Regions from separate parts of the Photobacterium sp. J15 genome, predicted to be linked through region 2. Evidence: predicted binding sites of a transcription regulator. Region 2 holds the regulator's gene; each other region holds the start of a gene.
The links. Region 2 encodes MetJ, which represses methionine synthesis genes. Its sites were predicted from a motif close to TTAGACNTNTANANGTCTAA; they were not measured.
Positions count from the first base shown of each region.

Region 1 (10,093 bases), 1.2 Mb from region 2:
GGTAACCATGGTGTGGTTGAACAGGCGGGCACCGTGTTCGACCGCATCCAGCACATTAGATGAAGACAGGCGGAACGGATCCAGTGTGCCGTCTGGTACTTTTACTGCACCAATCAGGTCAGGGTTACAGTTCGGCTCAAGTCGAAGTGCTTCCTGTGGGGTTAATTGCTCAACATCGATATCTGCTTTCTGACAAGCGGTAATAAAGTCTTTCTGAAAATTGAGATCGTCATCAGGTAGAGATATAAAGAGGCCCTGTGTATCTTCAACGCAGTGGCGGGCAATTTTTTTCAGGATACGGTTTTCCTGAATACATTCTTCAGCTGACTCCTGATCAGTTACCGCATAGCGGGCACCAGAGTGGAGCAGGCCGTGGTTGCGTCCGGTTGTCCCTGACGCCAAATCATCCCTTTCAACCAGAATGCATGGAATGCCTCGTAGTGCACAGTCGCGCATAATGCCAGTACCCGTGGCACCACCGCCGATAATCACAACATCTGTTTCAAACCAACTTTTCATGTTCGTTTTCGCTTATCGTTATTGGTCAGGTTTGCAGGGACTATGTAATTTCCCTTTCTTATGGGAATAAATATGCCACTTTTGATGAGGGTATTATTTGATCTGTTACACATAAATGAGCGAACGAACATTCGCATACGCTCATTCTGGCTCGTTTGTTTGAAAACTAAGCAAAATAAGAGCCACTTTGGGCTCTTATCATTGATTTAAGACTCTTTGACACGGGGAAAAGGGAGTTATTGCGATCAGGCGTATGCTTTTCGACGTTCGTTTCCCTGATATTTATAGCCGACCGGATGGAAGCGGTAACAGTCACGACCCGAATCTTTGCATTCATACAATGCTCGATCTGCTCGTTCGATAAGGGATGACAAGGTATCGCCGCTTGAATAAGTGGAGATTCCTATGCAAGTGGTTATTTTTAAAGTGTTTTGATCCAAGTTCATGGGGAGCTCAAGGTGGCGGATATACCGTTGCATTCGCTCTGCAATGCTTAGCGCCATCTCCTGGTTGCAATGGGGTAGAAAGAGCACGAACTCTTCACCGCCGTATCGACCGAAGAGATCTGTTTTACGGATTTTCGTTTGAACAAAATCGGTGAAACCGCGCAAGACTTTGTCACCGACACCATGTCCCCAGGTGTCATTAATGCGTTTGAATTTGTCGATATCGAAAAAAAGCACTGAAAACGGGGCATTTCTGGCTTCACATTTGATCAAGGACTTCTGAGCCAACTGGAGCAGCATCCGTCGGTTATATACACCGGTTAGCGGATCCAGCGTAGCTTGACGGTATAGACGCATCAGCATATAAAGCTTGGATAGCTGAGACCAAATGACCATTAGCGCCAGGGCATTTTGCAGCCAGTAATCTGAAATGCTTTCCGGGGTGAAAATATGGCCACTATGATAGTGGACGAAGAGTTGAGTGGTGGCTGTAATAACAAGAAGATAAAAGCTTTCTTTCAGGGTTACAGGAAGAATGGTCAGTATGGCGACGTGTAATATCGGCAACAGGGTATAGCCGTATTCGAAACCTGTATAAACCACCGGAAATTCAAGAACTGAAATAGCGTAAAGGTAAAACAGGTTCAGCCCACATACCATCAGGCTCATGTACCATTGCACCTGTTTTAAGGTTGACAACTGGTTATTAAACCTGGCAAGGGAAAACAGGTAAATCGCCAGTACGATTCGTGCAATGGCGATACTTGCCCCCTGATGATCTGTTAGAAAGATCAGGTCGAAGGGAGTCCAGAGAATGATCAGTATTCCCCAGACAACCGACAGCATTGTTGTTCTCGTTCGTAAATAACCAGTGCGGGTATTCTTGAAACTACTGCTGTGCGTCCGGGCGCTCCATAGATCAGGAATATGGAGCCTGATTGTTTTTAACAGTTGCTCTTGATGATCATGCATTCCTTTACCAGCCAGGTCAGTTATGCTTGTTTGTGTTTTTGACAGGCTGAATTGTTGTATTTATTTGATTTATATATTGAAGGCTTAGTCTGTGAAAAACGGCATAACATGTCTTTACTTTCTCACTGAGAATTATTCCATGTGTTGAATAAAGTTTCCGTGATGTTTTCGTGATAATGAAGTGTTAAATCAATTGGATTTTCTAATGGTATTCATCAGATAAATTAATGGGAAGATTCATTCATCTTTTACCTCCAGGCCCAATAAGGGCTAGCGATGGTGATTGGCTGTGCATTGCAGACCGATCTTGGTATGATCCGGGCCCGTTTTATTTAACTCAGGTTTACATATGTTTTCAGGTTATTTGCCGCTTTTAATCCCGGCATTGCTGGGCGCTCAATTGATTCTGACGCTGGTGCTTACAAAAGGTGAAATTTGCCCGGGTCAGCGTGGCAGGGTCCATAAAACATTGCCTGTTATTTTGGTCGGGTGGGTGCTGGTGGTGATTAGTCAGCCTGTTGCTTTGCTGCCTCTGCTGACGCTGGCATTTTTTGCATTCAAGGTGAAGACCGGCAAGACGCGTGATGCGGGGCCAATCAAGGTGCTTTATGCTTCTGACGCTCTGGCATTTTTGAGTTGGGTAATGTTGCTTCCAGCAATGTCATTGCCTCAGATTGGCCTGAGTTTTATGGCTGTTGCACTGTTCGGTGCTTTGTTGGCACATCTGCTTCTGACCCAGGCTCGTACTCGTTTGCAAGCTTTTCACCGTCTTTTGCCTTTTAGTGGTTTTGTCAGTGCGATCCTGAGTGTATTGATGATGCTTTTGCTGCTGAGCGGCCTTGAGGAACAGACGATAACTGCGATGACAGGCGATGTTGTTGCTGCGCTGGCCTTATTAGTGTTGTCTCTGTTGGTCTGGAGTGGCCATATCTTGTTGACTAAAACTGTTAATCGTTGGCAATTACTTGTCGCAACTGTGTTGCTGACATCATCCGGTGTGATGCAGATGGCGATGTTCTGATTCATTTCGCCAAATCGATATTTTGTGATGAGCCCTTCCAATCGGAAGGGCTTTTTTTCGCAGGTTACTGTGGAATAGCTATGCTTAATTTGAGCAAGTGACCAACTGAGCAATGTACGAGATGTAAGGGGTTAGTATGGAAATTAGTAATCTGCTTAAAATGGATGGCAATATTGTCCTCGGCATTATTAATGAAAAACTTCGCCTCGAGTGCGACACAATTGATGATCTGGTAAGCCGCTACGAACTCGATTCTGAAGAACTGAATAATAAAATGGCCGAATTGGGTTATCGTTACGATCCGATCACCAATCAGTTCAGATAAAATCTGATAAGCGATGAAAAGAGTTACATAAAGCCGCCTTGATCTGGTGTTGGCTTCAGATCAGGCGGCTTTAATTCCTTCCAAATGAGTTTGGCACTGCTGTTTTGCTGTGGCAAAAAATGCTTGTAGGTAATGTCGGTCTCTTTCCGATGAGCGGATTGCGGCAAACAGCCTGCGCCAAAGCCCGTCACCCAATGGTTTACTGACAATCAGCCCTTGCCGGGCAAAATCATAGATAGCCCAGTTGGGCAGGGCGGCAACGCCCAATCCCGCAGAAACCATTTGCACCAGCATCAATGTATTGTCGGCCTGTTTCCAGTTAACCGGTTCTATCTCAGCTGGTTGAAGGAAATGCTTCACCACATCAAGGCGACTTTTTTGTACCGGATAGCTGAGCATAGTTTGATCCGCAAGATCCTCAGGAGAGATGTAATCTTTGTCAGCCAGTGGTGACTGAGGTGAAACCACCAGCCGCATTTCGAAATCGAACAGAGGTTCAAAGTGAATTTCACTGCGCGGCTGAATATCGGATGTGATCACCAAATCAAGTTCTCCAGCACTCAGTGCCGGTAGCGGTTCGAAGCCGAAACCTGACGAGAAATCCAGTGTTACGCTGGGCCAGTTGATTTGGTATTCCTTGAGGGCGGGCATCAGCCACTGGAAACAGGAGTGACATTCAATGGCCATATGCAGGCGACCGTTAGCATCTTCTTTCAGGCTGGCGAGCTCATATTCGGCTCTGGCAATACGCGGAATCAGTTCGTCGGCCAGGCGCAGCAGAATTTCACCTTCAGCAGTAAATTTTACCGGACGGGTTTTGCGCAGGAACAGCTGGCCGCCAAGGCGTTGTTCCAGATCTTTCAGCTGGTGGGAAAGGGCGGATTGAGTCAGGCACAGTGTGTTAGCTGTTGCTGTCAGTGAGCCGGTATCTCTGAGTACGGATAATGTTCTTAAGTGTTTTATCTCAATCATCGCTGTTGTGCTGTCCTTATCACTGTTTATTTCTATATCCCTGTAAAAACAGGTGGTTTTAAACTTTTCCTTCACACCTGGCTACTCAGAAACTGTTTTTCAATGTAACTGTTAATTTTGGATGTGTAAACATCTGGACGTCTATTTGGTTTTTAAAAATGCAAGCTCTTGTATATGAGTTTTATTCATAATCAATGTGAATGATAAGAAATTGTTCACATCAGAGCCTTCCGTCATTGTTGAAGCATCAACACTTACAGGATGTGAGAAAGAACAATGACAACACAAACCGCTAAAACAAAGACACATATTCTCGGTTATCCACGTATTGGCAGTCAGCGTGAATTGAAATTTGCTCAGGAGAAGTATTGGCGAGGCGAAATTGGTCAGCAAGAGCTGAAGGAAGTCGGTAGTCTGCTTCGCTACCGTCACTGGGGAGAGCAGGTCGGTGCTGGGCTGGACTATGTCTCGGTCGGTGACTTTGCCTGGTACGATCATGTTTTGGGTACCAGCATGTTGTTAGGGCATATCCCAAAGCGTCATGACAACGGTTTTCCAGACCTTGATACCCTGTTTCGTGTCGCAAGGGGCAGGGCTCCAACAGGTTGCGCATGTGCCGCTTCAGATATGACCAAGTGGTTTAATACCAATTATCACTACATAGTGCCGGAATTTACCGCAGACGATCAGTTCAACGTCAGCTGGCAACAGCTGTTCGAAGAGGTCACCGAGGCCAAACAAGCCGGTCATCAAGTTAAGCCGGTATTGTTAGGGCCTGTATCCTACCTATGGCTGGGCAAAGAGAAAGAGCAGGGGTTTGACCGTTTATCACTGTTACCGCGATTGCTAACGGCCTATCAGAAAATTCTGGCCAAACTGGCTGCTCTGGGCGTTGAATGGGTGCAGATTGACGAGCCGGTTCTGACGCTTGAGTTGCCGAAAAACTGGGTAGAATCTTTCAGGTTGGCGTATCAGGTGCTTCATGGTAGTCCCAAGCTGCTGTTGACCACATACTTTGATGATATCACTCATCATCTGGATAAAATCGTTGAGCTGAATGTAGATGGCCTGCATGTTGACTTGTCCGCCTCACCTGAGCAACTTGAAGCTGTTGTCGCTCAGCTTCCGGAGCAATGGGTGCTTTCTGCCGGGGTGATTAACGGGCGTAATGTCTGGCGGGCAGATCTGGCAAAGCTGCTTGGAATTCTTGAACCGGTGAAATCTAAGCTGGGAACGCGCTTGTGGCTGGCAAGCTCATGCTCATTACTTCACAGCCCGATGGATTTGGAGCTGGAAACCGATCTTAACCCTGAAGTGCGCCAATGGTTGGCTTTTGCCAAACAGAAATGCCGAGAGATTTCTCTGTTGGGTCAGGCACTGGATGGTTGTGAGGCTTCCCGTTCCGAATGTATTCATTACAGCGCACCGATTAAGGCAAGGGTCAACAGTGCTTTTGTGAATAACCCGGATGTTCGTCAGCGAACATTAGCTATTTCACCGATATTTGCCGAGCGTAAGGCGCCTTATTCCGAGCGAGCACGGTTACAACGATCAGCTCTGGATTTACCCTTGTTGCCGACAACGACGATTGGTTCGTTCCCGCAAACGGATGAAATCCGTGTTCAGCGTCGTGACTTCAAAGCGGGAAGGTTGGCTGAAGCAGACTATAATACGGCACTGAAAGGCCATATCACGGACGCCATAAAACGCCAGGAAGCATTAGATCTGGATGTGTTGGTTCATGGTGAGGCAGAGCGAAATGACATGGTGGAATATTTCGCTGAGTTGCTGGAGGGCTTTGCTGTTACTCGTTTTGGCTGGGTGCAGAGTTATGGCTCACGTTGTGTGAAACCCGCGGTAATTGTATCTGATATCTATCGTGCGAAGCCGATGACGGTTGAATGGGCGACTTATGCCCAATCTCTTACTGACAAGCTGGTGAAAGGTATGCTAACCGGGCCGGTGACGATTCTTGGCTGGACATTCCCGCGTGAAGACTTAACCCGTGAAGAGATTGCGAATCAGATTGCGCTGGCACTGCGTGATGAAGTTGCTGATTTGCAGGCTGCCGGAATTAAAGTTATCCAGATTGATGAGCCAGCTATTCGAGAAGGCCTCCCGCTTAAAGCCAGCCAGTGGCAGGCTTATCTGAACTGGGCCGTTAATGCCTTTAAGATTGCTGCGGCAAGTGCTGATCCGGAGACACAAATCCATACCCATATGTGTTACAGCGAATTCAACGACATTATTGAGTCGGTGGCAGCACTGGATGCCGATGTGATTACCATAGAAACATCTCGTTCGGATATGGAGTTGCTGAAAGCATTTGAAGAGTTTGATTACCCGAATGAGATTGGCCCTGGGGTTTACGACATCCATTCCCCGAATATCCCAGAAGTTGAGCATATCGAAAAGCTGGTGGAGAAGGCTGAATCGTTAATTCCGGTTGAACGTTTATGGATTAATCCGGATTGTGGCCTTAAAACCCGTAACTGGGAAGAAACAGAGGCTGCGTTAAAGAATCTGGTGACAGCGGCGAAACAGCTGCGTGAGCGATACGTTGCGAATGTACGGGTGAAAACGGGTTAACATTAAGTCGCCAATTCAGCGAGCCGCAATTAAACAAAAAGAGCGCCACTGGCGCTCTTTTCCGTGAACATAACGCTATAGCCAAAGAATTGTTTGATGGCTATTTCAGTGGGCGATTACTGCTCTACTGTCCGCTGGAAAGTCAGGCTGTGAGTAGCGTTTGTCAGCGTCAGCTCGTTGCCTGAGATGGATGCATCGCTCCATTCGGTTAACGTGCGGCTCATTAGCTGTTCCATTTTCATTGCCGGCTCCGGACAGGCCATCATGGTCATGCCCATTTTTTCAATGCGGAGCTTGCTGTCTTTCAGTTCAGCCTGACCGAAATAGCGGTTACAGCCTGAGTGACCGTGTGCAGACATATCCTGGCTTAGCTCCAGGTTTGGAGCGCGGAACGGTTCTGGCAGGTCAATGGCTTTGTTATCAACTTTTGTCAGTACCCAGTTGTGGGTAACAAGATCAGATTCGGCTACCATGTCGGAATTGTCACTGTCGAATGCACATGCAGCAAGAATAGCGGGTAGGGCTAGTACGGCCAGAAAACGTTTTTTCATAGTATGATTTCCTGAGTATGTTTTTTATCCGGTCGCATTCGAGCATAAGTTTGCTGAATAGGGCGTAAACAACTTATCGGCTCTGATGCGCATGTTTTTATTGCTGCTGTCTTGTTGCAGCTGTTTTGTTGCGGTATTGCTTTTGATTCAGGGTGATGGTTTCAATTAATTGCTTTCCGTCACTCTATATCAGCGAAGCTTGTTGTTTGTTGAACGAGAAACACGCAATAAATAACAAAGCTTTTTCTATAGTTTGCCAACATGAGTACTTAATCATGTTAGACGGATGTCATATCTTAACTTAAGTGATTACTCTGGTTGATTTTTAACCATGTGCAGGTGAACGTCCTGTTGTGGGAACGGGATCGAAATACCTTCTTTATCGAAACGTAACTTAACCTCTCGGGTTATATCCCAGTACACATCCCAGTAATCATCGGTTTTCACCCAAGGACGGACAATAAAGTCAACTGATGAGGTGTTAAGCGTATGAAGTTTGATAGTTTTTTCCGGTGAGCGCAATACCGCCGGGTGAGCATCAACGATTTCATTCAGCACGCGTTCAGCATGTTCAACACTGTCGCTGTAACCGATACCAAACACCATATCAACGCGTCTGACTCGTTCATGGGTAACATTCTTGATGGTATCGCCCCAAATCTTGCTGTTAGGGACGATCAGTATCTGGTTATCGAATGTTTTGATGGTAGTGCTGACAAGGCTCATGTGGCTGACCTTCCCTGAAACACTTCCGGCTTCAACAAAATCCCCGACATCAAACGGGCGGTATATCAGTAGCATCATGCCGGATGCAAAATTTGACAGGGTATCCTGCAAAGCGAAACCGATGATGATACCGGCGACCCCGAAACCGGTCAGGATAGGGGTTAAGTCGAGACCGATTTGAGACAGGGCGATCATTAAGCCGATAATGAAAACACCCTTGCCGGACATCGAAATGAAAAAGTCCTGCATCAATTTAGACATACGCAGGTTAGGTGAGGCAACGGCTCTGGCTACCATCTTACGGCTCAGGTTCTTCAGGATATTGAAGATAAAAATGATCAGGCCGAAGACGAAGAGTTTGAACAGAACCTGAGGTGTATTGTCCAGCAGCCATTGGCCGACATTGCCTGCCCAGGTGGAAAGCAGAGCGATAAGTACTTTCGGGTTCAGTATATCGTCAGTCAGGTTGCCTGTAGTTTGAAAAATTTGTTGGGTGTAGGCTGTGGTATCGATATCCATTTTGTTTGCCAGCTCAACCAGAAAATTCAGGTTGTCGATATCACTGGCAAGGTTTCTCTGCGCCAACAGATGAAGGATTTGAAGCGACGGTTTTTCTGCTTCCGAAGCGGCTTTGAGCTGTTTTGACAACATCTTCTCTTGCTGGCTGTCAAAAGTAAGCGAAGCCGACATAAACTCAAGTCGGTGCTCAATGTCTTTAATGAGTTCAGCCTGACGCTTTGGATCTGGTATTCCTAGTGTTTCCAGCCATTTGTAGTTGACCCACTGTTGACCGAGCATTTCAGTGTAAAAGCGTCGGGCCTCATCCAGACGTTTTTGCACCATCAGCTTTTCTTCCTGTCCGGCTTCATCCAGCTTTTTCTCTTCAGCCGTAATTTTTTCGCCAAGGAATTTTGAGGCGCGGGAAATAAAGGAGACTTGCTGCTTTACGTATTTTGTTAGCAGTGGTGTGGTTTCGTCGGTGCGACTGTCAATGAGATCTTTCAGAACAGCTCGCAGCTGATTGTTTTTATTAAGCAACTGCATGTCGATGACATTTCTGGCTGAGCCAGTTTTGGTAAGAGATTCCTGGTAAAGAGTGGCAATCTCCTGCTCAAGGTTACTTAACTTTTGTGAGAGTTCATCACTTGGTTGTGCCATGACTAACGATGACATCAGCAGTAAAACAATCATCACTATACGCATGTTACAGCTTACTCCGGCTAACAGTTTGTTCTGCAAATAAAAACATTATGACAGTTATAGGGGATTATGGAGAGTTAGTCTAAGTCTTGCTGACATAAAAAGTTGTGATTGTGAAACTGACAGCACCAGTCGGGAAGTTTTATTTCTTGATTTAATATGACGGTCATTTTCTGAGGATGGTGATGTAAGACATGAAAGAGTGTCTCGTAATGCTCACGATCACAGATAAGACTATCGCATGCAGAGGCGGCAATAGTTTCAGCCATTAATTGGGTGTTGATTCTGTTAGCTTTGCCAAAAGAAGATAGTCCTTTGACATGACAGTAAGTGAGCAACTGCTTTGCCAGTGGAGGTGAGGACTGAAGGATACCGACCAGTTTAGGCCGTGCTTTCATTGTGCTCAATAATTCAATCCATGATGCTGCCTGTCTGATTTGCTGACATTTTTGCACGCTTTGTCCCTCCTGATTCCGTTAATGATGTACCAGTCCAGAGTTCGCTGGATGGTATCAGTCTTGATGAAACGCTGTTTTATTTTATTGAGGGGTTATTGAGAAATGTCATTACAAGGTTAAATTTGACAAAAAAAGCCCATACCGAACGGTATGGGCAAATAGCGAGTGTTAACAGTTTTATTTGCAATTGCAAGGTGTGTCAAAGCGACACGACAAGTCAGTACTAAGTTTTCTTAACCTTAGCTGGCAGTGAATGTGGTTTCGCCTGTTGATGATGCTTCACCTTGCTTAACCGGGATTCGGAAAAGAATGGT
Region 1 covers NZ_CAWMUI010000001.1:2,353,101-2,363,193, reverse strand. Annotated here, with positions in the region: gene glpA (anaerobic glycerol-3-phosphate dehydrogenase subunit A) at 1-519, opposite strand, end outside; gene AACQ93_RS10730 (GGDEF domain-containing protein) at 765-1,937, opposite strand; gene AACQ93_RS10725 (hypothetical protein) at 2,287-2,958, shown strand; gene AACQ93_RS10720 (DUF4250 domain-containing protein) at 3,095-3,283, shown strand; gene metR (HTH-type transcriptional regulator MetR) at 3,344-4,255, opposite strand; gene metE (5-methyltetrahydropteroyltriglutamate--homocysteine S-methyltransferase) at 4,532-6,844, shown strand; gene AACQ93_RS10705 (META domain-containing protein) at 6,961-7,395, opposite strand; gene AACQ93_RS10700 (mechanosensitive ion channel family protein) at 7,705-9,324, opposite strand; gene AACQ93_RS10695 (hypothetical protein) at 9,399-9,776, opposite strand; gene AACQ93_RS10690 (efflux RND transporter permease subunit) at 10,019-10,093, opposite strand, start outside.
Region 1: metE (5-methyltetrahydropteroyltriglutamate--homocysteine S-methyltransferase) is a predicted target of MetJ. The motif match lies at 4,381-4,400, and genes of this name have one in related genera.

Region 2 (10,093 bases):
GACCATCACCGGCGATAACGACTTTACCGTTTCGACGTACAGATACGATAGTTGTCACGGTGTTACCTCTTTGAGTCTCTCCGGCCAGTGCCGGTATCGGTATTAAGTGTATATCTGGGGATGGGGTTTTCTGTTTTCAAGGCATCTGAACCGGAAAAAGAACAAGTGAAAAAAGAAAAGGATGCAAGTGCATCCTTTTCTGTGAACTTATTGGAAGAGTGGCTCTGGTTATTCCCAGAACCAGATGGCACACGGTTCAATGCCGGCCCGTCGCAGCATGTTGCGATCGCTTTCCGCTTTTCGTTTTTGCGGATAAGGACCGAGGATCACGCGGTACCAACTACCTTTTTCGCCCTGGCTGACCTTGATCTGGCTGCTCAGACCTTGGAAGGCAATCATGGCTTTGCGTTCTTCTGCCTGATTGCGGCTTCGGTAGGCACCACACTGCATCAGATAAGGGCGGGTCGGAGTTTGTTTCTTCGGTGCTTCAACCTGAACTTCTTTGTTTTCCAGCTCTTCGATGTAGCGCCATTTTTCTTCAGGCTTTGGCGGCAGCGGCTTGGTCTGTGGCTTTGGTTTAGGCTTCGGCTGAGGTTTAGGAGCCGGTTTTGACTGAACGGTCTCAGCTTCCTGCTCGGGTGCCGGATTGGTCGACAGGAAATAAAGACCATAGCCCAGTGCACCTACTAGGCACAGAGCGATAAAGGCCCATTTAAATGGAAATCCTGATGATGGCGGAGCTTTACGGCTTTTGCGCGCCGGCTTCTTCGGGGCGCGTCCGCGTTTTACATAATCTTTCGTGGCCACAGTGACGATCAATACAACGGGAATGAATTCACGCTATGTTACAAATTTGCGCCAGATCTGACTAGTACCGAGACGGCTTCCAAAGTGAAAGCTTGCAATATTATGGGTGATTTTTGTGAGCTTATGCCCAAATCATAAGCTCACTGAATAACCTGATGACTTAGTGGGAAGGTGGCGCTGCACTTTCTCTGATCACCAGCTTGGCATCAAGCAGGCGTGATCCGGAGGCGATGTCTCCGCCTTTGAGGATATCAAGCAGCATTAGCATCGACTGACGGCCGATTTCATAGCGAGGTTGAGAAACCGTAGTCAACGGTGGATCACAGTACTCGGCAAACTGGATATCATCGAAGCCGACAATTGACAGATCCTGCGGTACCCGGAAGCCAAGACGCTTGGCCTGCTGCATAGCACCGATTGCCATCACATCACTGTGACACAGCAAGGCTGTTGGTGGTTCAGGCAGAGAAAGCAGGGCGGTTACGGCACGGGCACCGGCGGCAAAGGTAAAGTCGCCTTTGACGGTGTAAGCCGGATTGAGCTCAATCCCGGCACGACGCAAGGCCTGTTGATAACCCTGGGAGCGGAACTGGCACAGAGCGGCAGTGTCCGGACCGGCAATCTGGGCAATACGTTTATGGCCCATCTGGGTGAGGTAGTTTACGGCTTCGAAGGCCGCTGTCAGGTTGTCGATGTGGACGGTTGGCAGCTCAAGTTCCGGGGCAAATTCACAGGCCATCACCATAGGCGGCAGGTTCTTTTGCTCGGGTTTGCTGACATCGAACGGGAGGTCGGTACCAAGGAGGAGCATCCCGTCTGCTTGTTTGGTAAAGACCAGGTTTACGAATGAGTTTTCGCGGGTTTTCTGTTGACCGCTGTCACCTAGCAGGACCAAGTAGCCATGTTCCATGGCCGCTTCTTCGATACCGCGGATGATTTCGGTAAAGTACGGGTCACAAATATCCGGGACGATTGTGACGATGGTTTTTGATTCGTTTCGACGAAGATTTCTAGCCAGTGAGTTGGGGGAATAGCCAGCATCCATGACGGCCTGCTCAACTTTTTTACGGGTTGAAGCCGACACTTTTTCCGGGTTCATCAGCGCACGGGATACGGTGGCTGTTGAAACACCGGCGAGCTGGGCAACATCCTTCATTGTCGCCATAATTGCAGTTCCTCTCTATATATTTCTCTCTCTTATATTGCCGGAGGATCATTGCCAAATCGGGCAGATACCTATACCAGCGAGCCTGCTATTGTAGGCCCTCTCCGGCGGATTAAACATGCCCAAAATAGCATAAATTACATTCATTGTGTGACTTCTATCGCATTGTTCATTTTAAGTTAAATCCTGCGGTTCGACATCGATTGACCAGCGAACTTTTCGTGCTAGAGGGAGCAGTTGAATCGCCGGTTTGGCGATGGCAAGCAGCTGTTGCAAGGTCTTACGGTTTGGTGCCTGAACCAGTAGCTGCCAGCGATAACGTCCGGCGCGGCGCGACAAAGGGGCCGGATTCGGCCCCAGAACCGGTGTTTCGTGGCTGTAAACTGGACTGGATTCAAAAATGCCGCGAACTTGCTGTAAAAACTGCTCAACATGCTCACTATTGTTGGCTTCTGCGCGGAACAATGTCATGTAAGTATAAGGTGGTAGGAAGGCTTGTTTGCGCTCATCCAGGGCGCTGACGGCGAACTCATCATAGCCTTTATGCAGCAGGGCCTGGAGCAAAGCATGCTCCGGATGGTGAGTTTGAAGGATCACTTCGCCGGGTTTGCTCGCCCGTCCGGCTCGTCCGGCAACCTGGACAAACAATTGTGCCAGGCGCTCAGAAGCGCGGAAGTCATTACAGAATAGGGCGCTGTCGACATCAATTAAGGCGACTAGGGTGACATCCGGAAAGTGGTGTCCCTTGGCCAGCATCTGGGTGCCGATCAGGATTTGGTATTCGTTGTTGCGAATTGCCTCAAGATAGCTTTCCAGACTGCCTTTGCGACGAGTACTGTCGCGATCAATCCGGACGGTTTTGTATTCGGGGAACAGGGTAGCCAGCTGCTGTTCCAGCTGCTCGGTGCCGACGCCGACTGCATTTAGCTGGGTTGAGCCGCAGTTACCACATTGAGGCATCACTGGACGCTGGGTGGCACAGTGATGGCAGCGCAGTTCACCGGACTGCTGGTGGAAGGTGTAATACGCATCGCAGCGTTTACATTCGGCCAGCCAGCCACATTCATGACAGATGATCGCCGGGGAATAACCGCGGCGATTGAGGAACAGCATTACCTGGTTTCCTGCATCGAGGTGCTTTCTCATTCGGGCTATCAGCGGTGCTGACAGCCCGGCCTCAAGGTAAAGGCCTTTGACATCCAGAACCCCGTGGCGTGCCTGCTGGGCGTTCCCGGCGCGGCGGGTCAGGGTCAGGTGGTGATATTTCCCGGTTTTTGCATTATGCAGGCTTTCCAGCGCTGGCGTGGCTGAGCCGAGCACCACCGGGATGTTCTCCCGGCTGGCCCGCATCACTGCCAGATCACGGGCGTGGTAGCGCAGGCTGTCCTGTTGTTTGTAAGATCCATCATGCTCTTCGTCGACAATGATAATGCCGAGGTTACTGAATGGCGTGAACAGCGCGGAGCGGGTACCAATAATGATCCCGGCCTGGTTATCGCGCCCGGCCAGCCAGGCTGACAGCCGCTCGGTATCATTCAGGCCGGAGTGCACTGTTTCCAGCGGTACATTGAAGCGACGGCGGAAGCGGTTGATAGTCTGCGGCGTCAGGCCGATTTCCGGTACCAGGATCAGGGCCTGCTTCCCTGCCGCCAGCACAGGTTCCAACAGGTTGAGGTAAACCTCGGTTTTGCCTGAGCCGGTCACCCCTTCCAATAAATAGCAGCCAAACTCCAGGCTGGCGTTGACGGTCGCCACCGCCAGTGCCTGCTCTTCATTTAGCCTTGGCTTTTCTTCTGTTACCGCAAAATCCCTGAGCCAGTCCGTAGAGGCTGGCTTTTCTTCAATGGCTTGAATCCAGCCTTTATCGCTCAAAGTCTTGAGAGTGGCGGTACTGACTTCGTCGGCCAACAGGGATTCATGGCTGCTTTTACCATTGCGCAGGGTATTAAGTACCTGCACCTGACGCGGTGCCCGTTTTAGCGAGGCAATCGACTGGTCACGTCCGGTTTCGGTGATCTGCCACATTTTCAGGCTGGTCGGTGAGGCTTCTCGCCCTTTGCGCAGCAGGGTTGGCATGGCATTAGCCAGGGTGTCACCAAGTGGGTATTGGTAATAGCTGCTGGCCCAGGTCAGTAGGCCAAACAGGGGCGGTTGCCATAGCGGCTGGTGATCCAGCACGCTAGAAATCGCTTTAAGCTGCTCCAGCGGAAAATCGGATTTGTCGGTGATGGCCATGACGATACCGACCAGTTGCTGACGGCCGAAGGGAACCCTGACCCGGCCGCCGATCACAGGATGTGCCTCGGGCTTGATCAGATAATCGAACTGTTTATCCAGGGGAACAGGGAGGGCCACTCGGGCAATTTGGGGCGTCATAACTAACCGCATAATCCGCATGTACTAAGATGAAGAAGTGTACCTTGCTTGGCGATTGCCAGCAAAGTGGTGAAAAAAGGAGCGCATTGGTTGATCTCGGCGGTTTGATTGATTACTATACGCCGCCTAAATTTAGCGTATTGATATCAGCTTGCTGATGGTAATACGTTATCCTGTTATTAATGACGTGTGGTGCCCGGCTTTGGATCGGGAGAGCGACACGGCCTTACATATTGAGGTTATCCCATGAAACAAGGTATTCACCCAGAATACACAGCAGTGAACGCTAAATGTTCTTGCGGCAACACTTTCGTATTCAACTCTACTCTAGGTAAAGACATCAACCTAGATGTATGCGACAAGTGCCACCCGTTCTACACTGGTAAGCAGCGTCAGGTTAGCACTGGCGGTCGTATCGACAAGTTCAACAAGCGTTTCGGTGCTCTTTCTAGCAAGTAATTGCCAGATGAATTCCGATAAAAAGGGATGCGAAAGCATCCCTTTTTTTTATATCTGCTATCCTTCATTTATTCTCGCCTTGTTCATTATTTAATTTTCTTATCCCCAAGTAGCACGAAAACTACCCATTTTCTTGTCGTGATATCAAAAATATGTAATACCTGAGTCGGCGGGTTGGGATTATTGGCTCGACCAGCTGAGCCTCGCTATGATTTTGTATCACTATAGAATATGATCTAGCTCTCATTACCGAACTGAACATCATTTTCATTCAGGATCAGGAACACTATGTCAGAAGATTTTCGCCAACAGGCACTTCACTATCACGCTTACCCGGTACCAGGCAAAATTGCCGTTGAACTGACCAAACCGGCAAACACGGTTGAAGACCTTGCATTGGCATACAGCCCGGGTGTGGCTGAACCAGTCCGTGAGATCGCACAAAACGCCGAGAACGTTTACAAGTACACTGGTAAAGGCAACATGGTTGCAGTAATTACCAACGGTACGGCTATCCTTGGCCTGGGTAACCTTGGTCCACTGGCGTCTAAGCCGGTAATGGAAGGTAAGTCACTGCTGTTTAAGCGTTTTGCTGGTCTTGATTCAATTGATATCGAAGTGAAGCACCGTACTATCGACGAGTTTGTTGATACGGTTGCGAACATCGCTGATACCTTCGGTGGTATTAACCTGGAAGATATCAAGGCACCGGATTGTTTTGAAATTGAAAAGCGCCTGATTGAACGTTGTCAGGTACCGGTTTTCCATGATGATCAGCACGGTACTGCTATTGTAACTGCGGCTGGAATGCTGAATGCGCTGGAACTGCAGGGCAAAGAGATCAGCGAAGCTGTGATTGTCTGCTTGGGCGCCGGTGCGGCTGCTGTGGCGTGTATGGAGCTGCTTATTAAGTGTGGTGCCCAGCGCGAGAAAATCTACATGCTTGACCGTAAAGGTGTTATCCATACCCGTCGTGAGGATATCAACGAATACAAGCAGCTGTTTGCTAACAACACTGACAAGCGCACGCTGGAAGATGTGATTGAAGGTGCTGATATCTTTGTTGGTGTATCTGGTCCGAACCTGCTGGCTCCTGAATCGCTGAAGCTGATGGCTGACAAGCCTGTTGTATTTGCATGTTCAAACCCTGATCCTGAAATCAAGCCTGAGCTGGCGCACGAAGTGCGTGATGATCTGATCATGGGTACCGGTCGTTCAGACTACCCGAATCAGGTGAATAACGTTATTTGCTTCCCGTTCATTTTCCGTGGTGCACTGGATGTTCGTGCCAGCCAGATCAACGATGAAATGAAACTGGCGGCGGTGAATGCGATCCGCGAACTGGCAAAAGAGCCGGTACCGGCGGAAGTGGTTGCAGCGGCTGGTGCTGACAAACTTGAGTTTGGTTCTCAGTACATTATTCCTAAGCCAATGGATCCGCGCCTGCTTCCTCGCGTTGCTAAAGCGGTTGCTCAGGCAGCTGTTGACTCAGGTGTTGCGCAGATTGCAATGCCGGCGGGTTACATGGAAAACATCTAATATTGTTGTCGGTAAGACTTCGGATATGAAAAAACCAGCCATCGGGCTGGTTTTTTTGTTCTTGTGGTTAGGAAGATGGCGCTTATTCGTTGATGTCTTCTGGCTTGATGCCCATCTCTTCCATCTTCGTTTTGGCTTCAGCCGGCAGGTCATCCGGACGATCTTTACGGATGTCCTCATCAGTCGGTAATGGCTGGCCAGTGTAGGCATGCAGGAAGGCTTCACACAGCAATTCACTGTTTGTTGCGTGACGCAAGTTATTGATCTGACGGCGTGTACGTTCATCAGTCAGGATTTTCAGAACCTTCAATGGAATCGAAACAGTGATTTTCTTTACTTGTTCGTTTTTCTTACCGTGTTCCGCATATGGGCTAATGTATTCGCCATTCCACTCTGCCATTTTCTACCTTCTCAGCGATGTTGGACTTGTTAAAAGAATATATGGGGGAATTTTAGCGGGATTTACCGCCATAAGCAAAGACATATAGACGTCTGGAAGTGTTGACGTCTTAAATTATTCTGGCTAATGTTGTTGCTTAAAAGTTAGTCAAGGCAAGGCCAGTCTCAGACAAGGAAAGTAACTATGAGTGACAAGAAGCCAGCGACCGTTGCCGTACGCGCCGGGATCTGTACTGATACCCAGTTTAATGCGGTGGTTCCACCGATATATCTCACTTCAACCTACAGCTTCCCACAAATGGGGGAAGTTCCTCAATACGATTATTCCCGCTCAGGCAACCCGACCCGAAATATGCTGGCAGAAGCGTTATCTGAGTTGGAGGGCGGTGCCGGCGGTATTGTTACCAATTGTGGCACATCTGCCATCAATTTGCTGGTATCGGCTTTGCTCGGCCCAGATGATTTAATTGTTGCCCCGCATGACTGTTATGGCGGGACATACCGTTTGTTTGATTCCCGGGCGCGGAAAGGGGACTTTAACGTGGCCTTTGTTGATCAGGGGGATCCTGAAGCGCTAAGCGCAGCGCTGGCCAGAAAACCTAAGCTGGTGTGGGTCGAAACTCCGTCTAATCCGTTATTGAGAGTGATTGATGTCGCGGCACTTTGTGAGAAGGCCAAAAAAGTGGGGGCTCTGGTCGCGGTTGATAACACTTTCCTGTCGCCAATCTTGCAGCAGCCGATTGCTCTCGGGGCTGATTTCGTCATCCATTCCAACACCAAATATATCAATGGTCATTCCGATGTCGTCGGTGGTGTGCTGATTGCCAAAGAGGCTGAACAGGCCGAGGAGCTGGCTTGGTGGGCGAACTGTATCGGAGCGACCGGGGCGGCGTTTGATGCTTACCTGACCCTGCGCGGGCTGCGGACTCTGGCTCCGAGGATGAAGACGCATGAAGAAAACAGTGCCCGGATTCTGGCGTACCTGCAAACCCAGCCGTTGGTGGGACAGATTTACCATCCGAGCCTGACAGAACATCCCGGTCACGAGATTGCATTAAAACAGCAGCGTGGCTTTGGCTCAATGCTGAGTTTTGAGCTGGACGGGAGCGAGCAACAGCTGGCGGAATTTGTTAAGACGCTGAAGTTTTTCTCGCTGGCTGAGTCGCTGGGCGGAACTGAAAGTCTGATTGCCCATCCGGCCAGTATGACCCACAGGGCAATGTCTGACGAAGCTCAGGCAGAAGCCGGGATCAAACCATCATTACTGCGCCTTTCGGTCGGTCTGGAAGATCCGGATGATCTGATTGCCGATCTGGATCAGGCATTTACTAAAGCGGCGGAGGTATAAGGATGAGCCAGCCAGTACAACGACAGCTACATAAATTTGGTGGCAGCAGCCTTGCCGATCCTGAGTGTTACCGTCGGGTCGCCGCAATTTTGCAGGAATACTCCGGCAGTGATGATCTGATTGTCGTCTCTGCTGCCGGGAAGACAACGAACAAATTGATCGCCTGGACTGAACTGCTGGGGAAAGACGGCCGTCACGCCCATGAGTTATTGCAGGAGATCCGTCAGTTCCAGCAAGGTCTGATTGAGGCATTGCTCAGTGGCAGTGTCGCCGATGAGCTGGCAACCCAACTGCATCTTGAGTTGGCACAGCTGGCATCTCTGACGGATTCTGATTTAGCAGCAGCTGTGGTGGCAGATGTACTGGGTCATGGTGAGCTTTGGTCGGCCCGGTTGTTGTCGGCGGTACTGGAAGCGCAGTCCATGCCTGCTATCTGGCTCGATTCTAGAACGTTTTTGCGGGCGGAACGTGCCACCCAGCCGGAAGTGGATCGTGCCGCCTCCTGGCCGTTGTTGAAAACTCAGTTGGCTCAGCACAGCCAGCACAGAATCGTTATCACCGGTTTTATGGCTCGTAACCAGGCCGGGGAAACCGTACTCTTGGGCCGTAACGGCTCGGATTATTCGGCGACCGTTATTGGTGCGCTGGCGGAAGCGGGCAGGGTGACTATCTGGAGTGATGTGGCTGGGGTGTACAGTGCCGATCCGCGTAAAGTCGGGGATGCCTGCCTGTTGCCGCTGCTGCGACTCGATGAAGCGAACGAGTTAGCCCGGCTGGCCGCTCCGGTGCTTCACAGCCGGACTTTGCAGCCAGTGGCACAAAGTGCCATTGATCTGACTTTGCGCTGTAGCTTGCAGCCGGAATCCGGCTCGACCCGGGTAGAACGGGTGCTGGCTTCAGGTCGGGGAGCCAAAATTATCACTTCACTGGATGATGTCTGCCTGATTGAACTTGATGTTGCCCGTTCCCATGATTTTGAGGTCATTCTGACCGAACTGGGCCGCACGTTAGAGAGCGCTCAGCTTCAGCCGTTGGCACTCAGTGCTGAGTCGGATCAGGGTCGGATACGTTTGGCCTATACCGCTGAAGTTGTCAACGGTGTGCTTGCCGTGTTGCAGGATGCTGGTGTCGCGGCAGAGTTGCGTTTGCGTGACGGATTTACCCTTGTCGCAGCCGTTGGTGCCGGAGTGGTGAACAATGCGGTGCATTGCTACGGTTTTTATCAGCAATTGAAAACTCAGCCGGTGGAGTTTGTCACAGAATCAGATTCCGGGTTGAGCCTGGTGGCGGTTCTTCGTAAGGCTGATACTGATGCCTTGGTCGGGCAAATCCATCAGGGCTTGTTCCAGGCTCAGAAACGTATCGGTCTGGTATTGTGTGGTAAGGGGAATATCGGCAGCCGCTGGCTTGAATTGTTTGAGCGAGAGAAGTCGGCGCTGGAGAAACGTCATGGCAAGAGCTTTACCCTGGTCGGGGTAGCAGACAGCAATCGTCACTGGATTAATTTTGATGGACTGGAGCCGTCGCGGGCACTGACTGCGTTTGATGATGAGGCCACTGAGTATGGAGAAGGTGAATTGCTGCAGGTGCTGGCAACTCATCCCTACGATGATTTAGTGGTGCTGGATGTAACGGCAAGTGCCCAGTTGGCGGCAAAATATCCGCAAATTGCCGAAAGCGGGTTGCATCTGATTTCGGCCAATAAGGTGGCTGGTTCGGCTCCGGGGACACAATTTCGTGCGGTACAGGACGCCTTTGCCAAAAGCAGCCGTTACTGGCTCTACAATGCCACAGTGGGAGCCGGGTTGCCCGTCAACCATACAGTGCGGGACTTGCAGGAGAGCGGTGATGAGATTATCGCTTTGTCCGGGATTTTCTCCGGTACTCTTTCCTGGCTGTTCCAGCAATATGACGGTTCAGTGCCGTTTTCTTATTTGGTGGAGCAAGCCTGGCAGCAGGGACTGACCGAGCCGGATCCGCGGCGGGATTTAGATGGCAGT
Region 2 covers NZ_CAWMUI010000001.1:3,544,033-3,554,125, reverse strand. Annotated here, with positions in the region: gene hslV (ATP-dependent protease subunit HslV) at 1-58, opposite strand, end outside; gene AACQ93_RS15940 (SPOR domain-containing protein) at 229-807, opposite strand; gene cytR (DNA-binding transcriptional regulator CytR) at 968-1,972, opposite strand; gene priA (primosomal protein N') at 2,147-4,348, opposite strand; gene rpmE (50S ribosomal protein L31) at 4,595-4,807, shown strand; gene AACQ93_RS15920 (malic enzyme-like NAD(P)-binding protein) at 5,096-6,346, shown strand; gene metJ (met regulon transcriptional regulator MetJ) at 6,429-6,746, opposite strand; gene AACQ93_RS15910 (O-succinylhomoserine (thiol)-lyase) at 6,930-8,093, shown strand; gene AACQ93_RS15905 (bifunctional aspartate kinase/homoserine dehydrogenase II) at 8,096-10,093, shown strand, end outside.

Region 3 (10,093 bases), 3.2 Mb from region 2:
TATCCAACGCTTGCTTGATGATGTTGCCGCACTTTCAGCACAAGCAGCCCAAACCGCTTCTTCACAGTTAACCGACTTGCTGGTTTCACACGGCGAATTACTGTCGACTTACCTTTTTACCCAAATTCTGAATGAAATGGGTGCCGATGCCCTGCGCTTTGATATTCGCCCGGTAATGAAAACCGACAGCCAGTTTGGTAAAGCCATTCCTGACATAGATGCAATCTGTCTGCAGGCCGAAGTACAACTCAAGCCATTGCTGGCTAACGATCAGATTATTGTGTCCCAGGGCTTTATCGGTTCAGATACCAATGGAGTGACCACAACCCTGGGTCGTGGAGGCAGCGACTATAGTGCCGCCCTGATTGCAGAAGCCATTCAGGCCGATAAATTGGAAATCTGGACAGATGTTCCGGGCATGTATTCCACCGACCCCCGACTGGCTGCTGCTGCACAGCCAATTAAGGAGATCAGCTTCTGTGAAGCCTCCGAAATGGCAAACTTCGGAGCAAAAATCTTGCACCCTTCAACCCTGGTTCCGGCTATTCGCCAGCAGATCCCTGTTTTTATCGGCTCATCAAAAGCACCGGAACAGGGCGGGACCTGGATCCGCGAGCATGTCGAGCAGCCTCCGAAGTTCCGAGCTCTTGCTCTGCGCTGCAACCAGACAATGGTAACCCTGACCAGCCTGAACATGTTCCATGCCTATGGCTTCTTGGCGGAAGTCTTTCGCATCCTTGCCAAATACAAGATCTCTGTCGATCTCATCACCACTTCCGAGGTGAGTGTCTCGCTGACACTGGATCAAACCGATACCGGCGGTGGTGCCCCGACACTACCAACGGCGGCTATAGAAGAGCTCAACCAATTATGTCGGGTAGAGGTCGAGCAAGATCTTTGCCTGGTTGCCCTGATTGGTAACAAACTGGGTGAAGCTCCGGGAGCCGCAACGCAAGTATTTAGTACCTTGGAGCAATACAGCCCCCGAATGATTTGCTTTGGTGCCAGCACACATAACCTGTGTTTTTTGGTCAAAACCAATGAATCTCGCGCAGTCATCAAAACGCTCCACCACGCCCTGTTTGAATAACGGGCAAATGACAGAAAAAGTAAAGGCGCTCCATGGGCGCCTTTTATATCTCTGAATTATTAGTGAAGATTCGGCCCAAGCCACTTCTCTGCCTCAACCAAATCCCACCCTTTTCGCTCTGCATAACTGTCACGCTGATCCGGTTGAATTTGTGCCACCGCAAAATAGCGCGACTCCGGATGAGAGAAGTACCAGCCGGAAACCGCCGCCCCCGGCCACATCGCATAACTTTCGGTCAGCGTCATACCGGTATTAGCTTCCACATCCAACAAAGACCAGATTTCACCTTTCTCGGTATGCTCAGGGCAAGCAGGATAACCAGGAGCCGGTCGGATCCCTTGGTACTTTTCCCGGATCAGCGATTCATTGGTCAGCGCTTCATCCGGCGCATAGCCCCAAATTTCCTTGCGCACCATCTCGTGCATACACTCAGCAAAAGCCTCTGCCAAACGATCCGCCACCGCCTGGATCATGATGGCACTGTAATCATCACCGCTGGATTTGAACTGCTCAGCCAAATCCGCCTCACCAATACCACCGGTCACCGCAAACGCACCGATCCAATCAGCCTTACCGCTCTCTTTCGGAGCTATATAATCAGACAAGCAGTAGTTAGCACCTTTGGGTTTTCGGGTCTGCTGACGTAATCCCCTCAGCACGGTTCTCACCTCTGAGCGGGAATCATCGGTATAGATTTCAATATCATCACCGATATTATTGGCCGGAAACAGGCCGCATACTCCATTAGCTCGGATGATGCCGGTCTGCTCAATCTCATCAAGCATATTATTTGCGTCTTCAAACAACCGGCGCGCTTCTTCACCGACAAGTTCATGCTCAAGAATCGCAGGATATTTACCACTAAGGGACCAGGTCATAAAGAAAGGTGTCCAGTCGATATAACGACGAAGCGTTGAAACCGGAAAATCCCTGAACGCATGAACCCCACCTTTAACCGGCTCCGGTGGTGTGTAAGCCGCCCAATCAAGATTAACTTTGTTAGCCCTCGCCTCCTCCAGTGATATGGGCTCGGTTCGTGGCTTCTTGCGCATATGCTGATCGCGGACAATTTCGTATTCCCGATCCAGGCGAGCAACAAACGCCGGTTTCTGCTCATCAGAAAGCAACGCGCTACAGACACCAACAGCACGGGACGCATTCGAAACATAAACCACAGGCGCATGATAGTTTTGTTCAATCTTGACTGCGGTATGGGCTTTTGATGTTGTGGCACCACCAATCAGCAAAGGAATATCAAATCCCTGTCGTTCCATCTCTTTAGCCACATGCACCATTTCATCAAGAGACGGAGTGATCAGGCCACTCAGGCCAATGATGTCGACATTTTCCTCTCTGGCCACTTTCAGGATCTTATCGCACGGCACCATCACACCAAGATCAATGATCTCGTAGTTATTACACTGCAGTACAACACCGACAATATTCTTTCCAATGTCATGAACATCTCCTTTCACCGTAGCCAGCAGGATTTTTCCGTTCGAGCTGCCCGCCTTTTTCTCGGCATTGATAAAAGGCTCCAAATAAGCCACGGCCTGTTTCATCACCCGCGCCGACTTTACCACCTGCGGCAAGAACATCTTGCCTTCACCAAACAAATCACCGACAACATTCATGCCAGACATCAACGGGCCTTCAATCACCTCAAGCGGCTTGCTTGCCTTCTGGCGTGCCTGTTCTGTATCTTCGACAATAAACTCGGTAATTCCTTTCACCAAGGCGTGTTCAAGTCGTTTCTCTACCGGCCAGCCCCGCCACTCCTGTGCTGAAGTATCTTCTTCAGCTTTTCCGCTATCCCGGTACTTATCCGCAATTTCCAGCAGACGTTCAGTACTGTCTGAACGGCGGTTCAGGACAACATCTTCGACTGCATCGCGCAACTCCGACGGCAGGTCATCATAGATAGCCAACTGACCGGCATTGACGATCCCCATGTCCATACCCCGTTTAATACAGTGATATAAAAACACGGCATGAATGGCTTCCCTAACCGGGTTATTACCCCGAAACGAGAATGATACGTTGGATACTCCGCCGGAGACCATCGCATGTGGCAGTGTACGCTTGATATCGCCAACCGCCTCAATGAAATCAACGGCATAGTTATTATGCTCATCAATACCCGTCGCCACAGCAAAGATGTTCGGGTCGAAAATGATGTCTTCAGGCGGGAAACCGACCTCATCAACCAGAACACGGTAGGCATTGGTACAAATTTCAATTTTGCGCTCGCGGGTATCGGCCTGCCCGGTTTCATCGAATGCCATCACGATCACGGCAGCACCATACCTGCGGATCAACCTTGCCTGCTCAACGAACTTCGCTTTTCCTTCCTTAAGCGAAATTGAGTTAACAATCGATTTACCCTGTACACATTTCAGGCCCGCTTCCATGACTTCCCATTTCGATGAGTCGATCATGATCGGCACTTTCGAGATCTCAGGCTCACTAGCACACAAATTAAGGAATCGAACCATCGCCGCCTCGGCATCGATCATTCCTTCATCCATATTGATATCGATGATCTGAGCACCAGCCTCAACCTGCTGACGGGCAACTTCCAATGCCTCGTCATACAGATCTTCTTTGATCAGTCGCTTAAAACGAGCCGAACCCGTCACATTGGTTCGCTCCCCGACATTGAGAAACAACGTGTCGGACTCAATAATTAATGGCTCAAGGCCGGAAAGCCGACAGGCCACAGGAATTTCAGGTAACGGACGCGGAGTAATATCCTGAGTAACATTCGCGATGGCACGGATATGTTCAGGTGTAGTACCGCAGCATCCCCCTACCATATTTAGAAAACCACTTTGCGCCCATTCCTGAATATGAGCAGCCATCTCTTCCGGCCCGAGATCATATTCACCGAAAGCATTCGGCAGACCAGCATTCGGGTGCGCCGACACTGCACATTCAGAAATACGGGAGAGTTCTTCTACATACTGGCGCAGCTCATCAGGGCCGAGTGCACAGTTCAGACCAAAGGAAATCGGCTTTACGTGGCGTAGTGAATTATAGAAAGCTTCTGTCGTCTGACCGGAAAGCGTTCGCCCTGATGCATCCGTTATGGTACCGGAGATCATCACCGGTAAAGTGATGTCGAGCTCGTCGAACACACTCTCAACCGCAAAAGCACAGGCCTTGGCATTCAGGGTATCGAAGATAGTTTCAATCAGGATGATATCAACACCACCACGGATCAAGGCGCGAGTTGACTCAGAATAAGTCTCAACCAACAGGTCAAAAGTGATATTACGAAATCCCGGGTCGTTAACATCAGGAGAGATAGAACAAGTCCGGTTAGTCGGACCTAACACCCCGGCAACAAAGCGTGGCTTTTCTGGTGTCTTCGCAGACCACTCATCTGCCGCCTCTCTTGCCAGCCGGGCAGCTTCAAAATTAATTTCAGCGCTGAGACTTTCCATGCCATAGTCAGCCATGGCAATAGTCGTGGCATTAAATGTATTGGTTTCCAGGATATCTGCCCCGGCTTCAAGGTAAGCCGCATGGATATCTTTTATAAGCTGAGGCTGAGTCAGCACCAACAAATCATTATTCCCTTTCAAATCGCTCTGCCAGTCGGCAAACCGACTTCCACGGTAATCCCCTTCATCCAGCTTATATCCCTGGATCATGGTGCCCATCCCGCCATCAATAATCAGGATCTGCTCTTGCAACCGCTTCTGTAGTAATTCCTTGCCCTTTAACACCACATCACTTCCCTTCTATAATGTTACAGCTGAGTAACATCCTACCACAGCCCAAATGGAAATCTAGACGTCTATAGCTCTTTTCTTTTTTCGCTTTCCCTCAAACTTTTTATAGCCTTTCTCCCCAAGATGCATTTATATTTTGACCAAATTTAACCCTGATTCTTTTCAATTACCGAGGTTAACGCATGTCGGTCTATAGCACCCTCTGCTTCCTTGCTGCAGCAGCAATGGTTATTGCTTTTATAAACAGCAAAATAGGAAAAATGCAGACAACCATTGCCATCACAGCCGGTGCACTGGTCCTTTCTCTGGGGATTGTCATTGCAGGTCAGAATGGCTGGTTCCATCTTGAAGATATTGCTGCTGAGCAGCTTGGTGAAATCAACTTTGAGAATTTCTTGCTGAAAGGCATTTTAGGCTTTTTGTTATTCGCCGGCGGGCTCGGTATCAAACTGCCTCATCTGGAAGAGCAGAAATGGGAAATCACGGTTTTGGCTCTGGCCGCGACTCTGTTTTCCACTTTCTTTATCGGCTTTTCGCTTTGGGGGCTCTGCCAGTTAATCGGTATCCAGTTCGATCTCATCTACTGCCTGCTATTTGGCTCCCTGATATCGCCAACCGACCCTATCGCCGTCCTCGCGATTGTCAAAAAGCTCGATGCGCCACGCCGTATCTCAACACAAATCGAAGGCGAATCCCTGTTTAACGACGGTTTCGGCCTAGTGATTTTTGTCACCTTGTTTACGATTGCGTTCGGCAACGAAGCCCCGACAGTCCTCGGCGTCGGCCAGTTGTTCCTTCAAGAAGCGATAGGCGGTATAGCTTACGGCTTCCTGCTGGGCCTGCTATTCCACTATCTGATCAGTTCAACCGATGACCACTCAATGGAGTTACTACTGACAATCGGCATACCGACGGCAGGTTATGTCTTTGCCGATCTGATCCATGTCTCCGGCCCGCTGGCAATGGTGGTATCCGGTATTATGATTGGTAACTGGACACGCTATATCGGTTTTTCAAAAGAGAGTGAAGACCATCTGGATCACTTCTGGGAACTGGTTGACGAGTTTCTAAATGGTGTGCTGTTCCTGCTGATCGGTATGAGCATGCTTCAGTTCAGCTTCCATCAGGAAGACTGGGTATTGATGGCAATTGCCATTCCTCTGGTCCTGCTCAGCCGCTACCTGAGTATCAAGCTCTCCTATCTCGGTTTCGAGCGTTATCGCGACTACAACCCACTATCAGTTAGAATTCTGACCTGGGGTGGTCTGCGGGGAGGATTAGCACTGGCGATGGCGATGGCAATCCCGGCTGGCGTTATCGTAATTCCGGAAAAAAGCATTGATGTCAAAGAGATCATTTTGGTAATGACTTACGCAGTTGTGGTGTTCTCAATCCTTGTACAAGGTTCAACAATCACGCCATTAATCCACAAAGCCAAAGCCTGGGAAGCTCAAAACCGCTAAAGATCATTTTGCTTAAAGTAAAAAGACCTGCAATTTGCAGGTCTTTTTGTATGACATATTCTTATTGTGATTGAGGTTACTCATCACGGGTAAAATTCTCTTCTGAGAAATGCTCCAGATCATACGGTGTTTGCTGATAGACACAGTAGTTAAGCCAGTTCGAAAATAATAAATGACCATGACTGCGCCAGCTGGCTATTGGAGTATTATCAGGATTGTCGCCAGGATAATAGTTAACCGGCAAATTAGGCTCCATCCCTTCCCCCAAATCCCTCACATATTCATTATGCAAAGTACTGACATCATACTCAGGATGACCGGTGACAAAGACATTACGCTTATCTTTAGTGGCAGCTAAGTAAACCCCAGCCTCATCAGAGGTCGCGAGAATATCCAGATCTGTATTTTCGGCCAAAAATTCAGGAGAAAAATCAGCATAACGCGAATGCGGAGCCCAAAAGCTATCATCAAACCCGCGAAGGATCGGATGGTAGCAATCTTGTGTCCTATGAGAATACACTCCGGACAGCTTTTCTTTACGGGTACGCTTCGGTAAATCATATAACAGCTTCAGCCCAGCCTGAGCAGCCCAACAGACAAACATTGTTGATGTCACATGTTTCTTAGCCCAGTTCAAAATAGCCTGGATTTCTTCCCAGTAAAGCACATCCTCAAACTGAACCAGACCTAACGGTGCGCCGGTTACAATCAAACCGTCAAAATTACGATCTTTTACCATCTCAAACTGACGGTAAAAAGTATCTAAATGCTCAATGGGTGTATTTTTTGTCGGCCTATTATCAATCCGCAACAGCTCAACATCCACCTGCAGTGGTGTATTAGAAAGCAGCCGCAAGAACTGAGTTTCCGTCTCAATTTTTTTGGGCATCAGATTTAACAACAGCACTTTCAACGGACGTATTTCCTGACTGGTAGCCCGAGCTTCCGACATCACAAAAATATTCTCTCGGCGCAAGATATCAGTCGCAGGTAATTGATCAGGAATTTTAATCGGCATCTTGGTTTACTCCTTAAACGTTATACCGAACGAAACATATTCAATGAAGCTAAACTAAGCAACAAGATGTTTAGACGTCCAGATTTCTAAATAAAACTATATAAGTTTTGTCAGTCACGCAAGAAAAACAAGATAAAAAGAATTAAGGATCAAGATAGGAAATATGAGAAAATTTGATAAGTCGTTTTTCATAAAGCAAAAACGAAAAAACCCAGCCTAAAGCTGGGTTTTTGAATGGGTGTTCAGCAATGTCCTACTCTCACATGGGGAGGCCCCACACTACCATCGGCGCTACAACGTTTCACTACTGAGTTCGGCATGGGATCAGGTGGTACCATTGTGCTATTGTCGCTGAACAAATTAGTGGTGCTAGTACCCAGATTTGAACTGGGGACCTCACCCTTACCAAGGGTGCGCTCTACCAACTGAGCTATACCAGCACGCAATTCTGCGTTGAAACCCGCTATCGCGAATTTCTAAAATTGGAAGCCTGGCGATGTCCTACTCTCACATGGGGAGGCCCCACACTACCATCGGCGCTATTACGTTTCACTACTGAGTTCGGCATGGGATCAGGTGGGTCCATAATGCTATGGTCGCCAAGCAAATTCGTTACAATCTTGGAAAATCTGACTATGTTCTCGCACTACATTCAAGTGCTCATGGAGTCCTATAAAACCCCTTGGGTGTTGTATGGTTAAGCCTCACGGGCAATTAGTACAGGTTAGCTCAACGCCTCACAGCGCTTACACACCCTGCCTATCAACGTTCTAGTCTTGAACAGCCCTTCAGGATACTTAAAGTATCAGGGATGACTCATCTTGAGGCTCGCTTCCCGCTTAGATGCTTTCAGCGGTTATCGATTCCGAACTTAGCTACCGGGCAATGCGTCTGGCGACACAACCCGAACACCAGCGGTTCGTCCACTCCGGTCCTCTCGTACTAGGAGCAGCCCCTCTCAATCATCCAGCGCCCACGGCAGATAGGGACCGAACTGTCTCACGACGTTCTAAACCCAGCTCGCGTACCACTTTAAATGGCGAACAGCCATACCCTTGGGACCGACTTCAGCCCCAGGATGTGATGAGCCGACATCGAGGTGCCAAACACCGCCGTCGATATGAACTCTTGGGCGGTATCAGCCTGTTATCCCCGGAGTACCTTTTATCCGTTGAGCGATGGCCCTTCCATTCAGAACCACCGGATCACTATGACCTGCTTTCGCACCTGCTCGAACCGTCATTCTCGCAGTCAAGCGGGCTTATGCCATTGCACTAACCTCACGATGTCCGACCGTGATTAGCCCACCTTCGTGCTCCTCCGTTACGCTTTGGGAGGAGACCGCCCCAGTCAAACTACCCACCAGGCACTGTCCTCACCCCGGATAACGGGGCCAAGTTAGAACATCAACACTACAAGGGTGGTATTTCAAGGACGGCTCCACAGATACTGGCGTACCTGCTTCGAAGCCTCCCACCTATCCTACACATGTAGGGTCAATGTTCAGTGCCAAGCTGTAGTAAAGGTTCACGGGGTCTTTCCGTCTAGCCGCGGGGACGCAGCATCTTCACTGCGATTTCAATTTCACTGAGTCTCGGGTGGAGACAGCGTGGCCATCATTACGCCATTCGTGCAGGTCGGAACTTACCCGACAAGGAATTTCGCTACCTTAGGACCGTTATAGTTACGGCCGCCGTTTACCGGGGCTTCGATCAAGAGCTTCGACCTAAGTCTAACCCCATCAATTAACCTTCCGGCACCGGGCAGGCGTCACACCGTATACGTCATCTTTCGATTTTGCACAGTGCTGTGTTTTTAATAAACAGTTGCAGCCACCTGGTATCTGCGACTGCCGGCAGCTCCAAGAGCAAGTCTCTTCACCGCCAGCAGCGTACCTTCTCCCGAAGTTACGGTACCATTTTGCCTAGTTCCTTCACCCGAGTTCTCTCAAGCGCCTTGGTATTCTCTACCTGATCACCTGTGTCGGTTTGGGGTACGATTCCTTACTATCTGAAGCTTAGAGGCTTTTCCCGGAAGCATGGCATCAATGACTTCACTGCCGTAGCAGCTCGACATCGGGTCTCAGCCTAACGTATTCCCGGATTTGCCTAAGAATACAGCCTACACCCTTGAACCAGGACAACCGTCGCCTGGCCCACCTAGCCTTCTCCGTCCCCCCATCGCAATAGTAAGAAGTACGGGAATATTAACCCGTTTCCCATCGACTACGCCTTTCGGCCTCGCCTTAGGGGTCGACTCACCCTGCCCCGATTAACGTTGGACAGGAACCCTTGATCTTCCGGCGAGGAGGTTTTTCACCCCCTTTATCGTTACTCATGTCAGCATTCGCACTTCTGATACGTCCAGCAAGCCTTACGACTCACCTTCAACCGCTTACAGAACGCTCCCCTACCCAATACGCTAATGCGCATTGCCGCAGCTTCGGTGTATAGCTTAGCCCCGTTAAATCTTCCGCGCAGGCCGACTCGACCAGTGAGCTATTACGCTTTCTTTAAATGATGGCTGCTTCTAAGCCAACATCCTGGCTGTCTGAGCCTTCCCACATCGTTTCCCACTTAGCTATAACTTTGGGACCTTAGCTGGCGGTCTGGGTTGTTTCCCTCTCCACGACGGACGTTAGCACCCGCCGTGTGTCTCCCGGATAGTACTTACTGGTATTCGGAGTTTGCAAAGGGTTGGTAAGTCGGGATGACCCCCTAGCCTTAACAGTGCTCTACCCCCAGTAGTATTCGTCCGAGGCGCTACCTAAATAGCTTTCGGGGAG
Region 3 covers NZ_CAWMUI010000001.1:376,429-386,521, reverse strand. Annotated here, with positions in the region: gene lysC (lysine-sensitive aspartokinase 3) at 1-1,090, shown strand, start outside; gene metH (methionine synthase) at 1,150-4,824, opposite strand; gene AACQ93_RS01870 (cation:proton antiporter) at 5,010-6,290, shown strand; gene metA (homoserine O-acetyltransferase MetA) at 6,367-7,308, opposite strand; rRNA gene rrf (5S ribosomal RNA) at 7,549-7,664, opposite strand; tRNA gene AACQ93_RS01855 (tRNA-Thr) at 7,673-7,748, opposite strand; rRNA gene rrf (5S ribosomal RNA) at 7,797-7,912, opposite strand; rRNA gene AACQ93_RS01845 (23S ribosomal RNA) at 8,002-10,093, opposite strand, start outside.
Region 3: metA (homoserine O-acetyltransferase MetA) is a predicted target of MetJ. The motif match lies at 7,379-7,398, and genes of this name have one in related genera.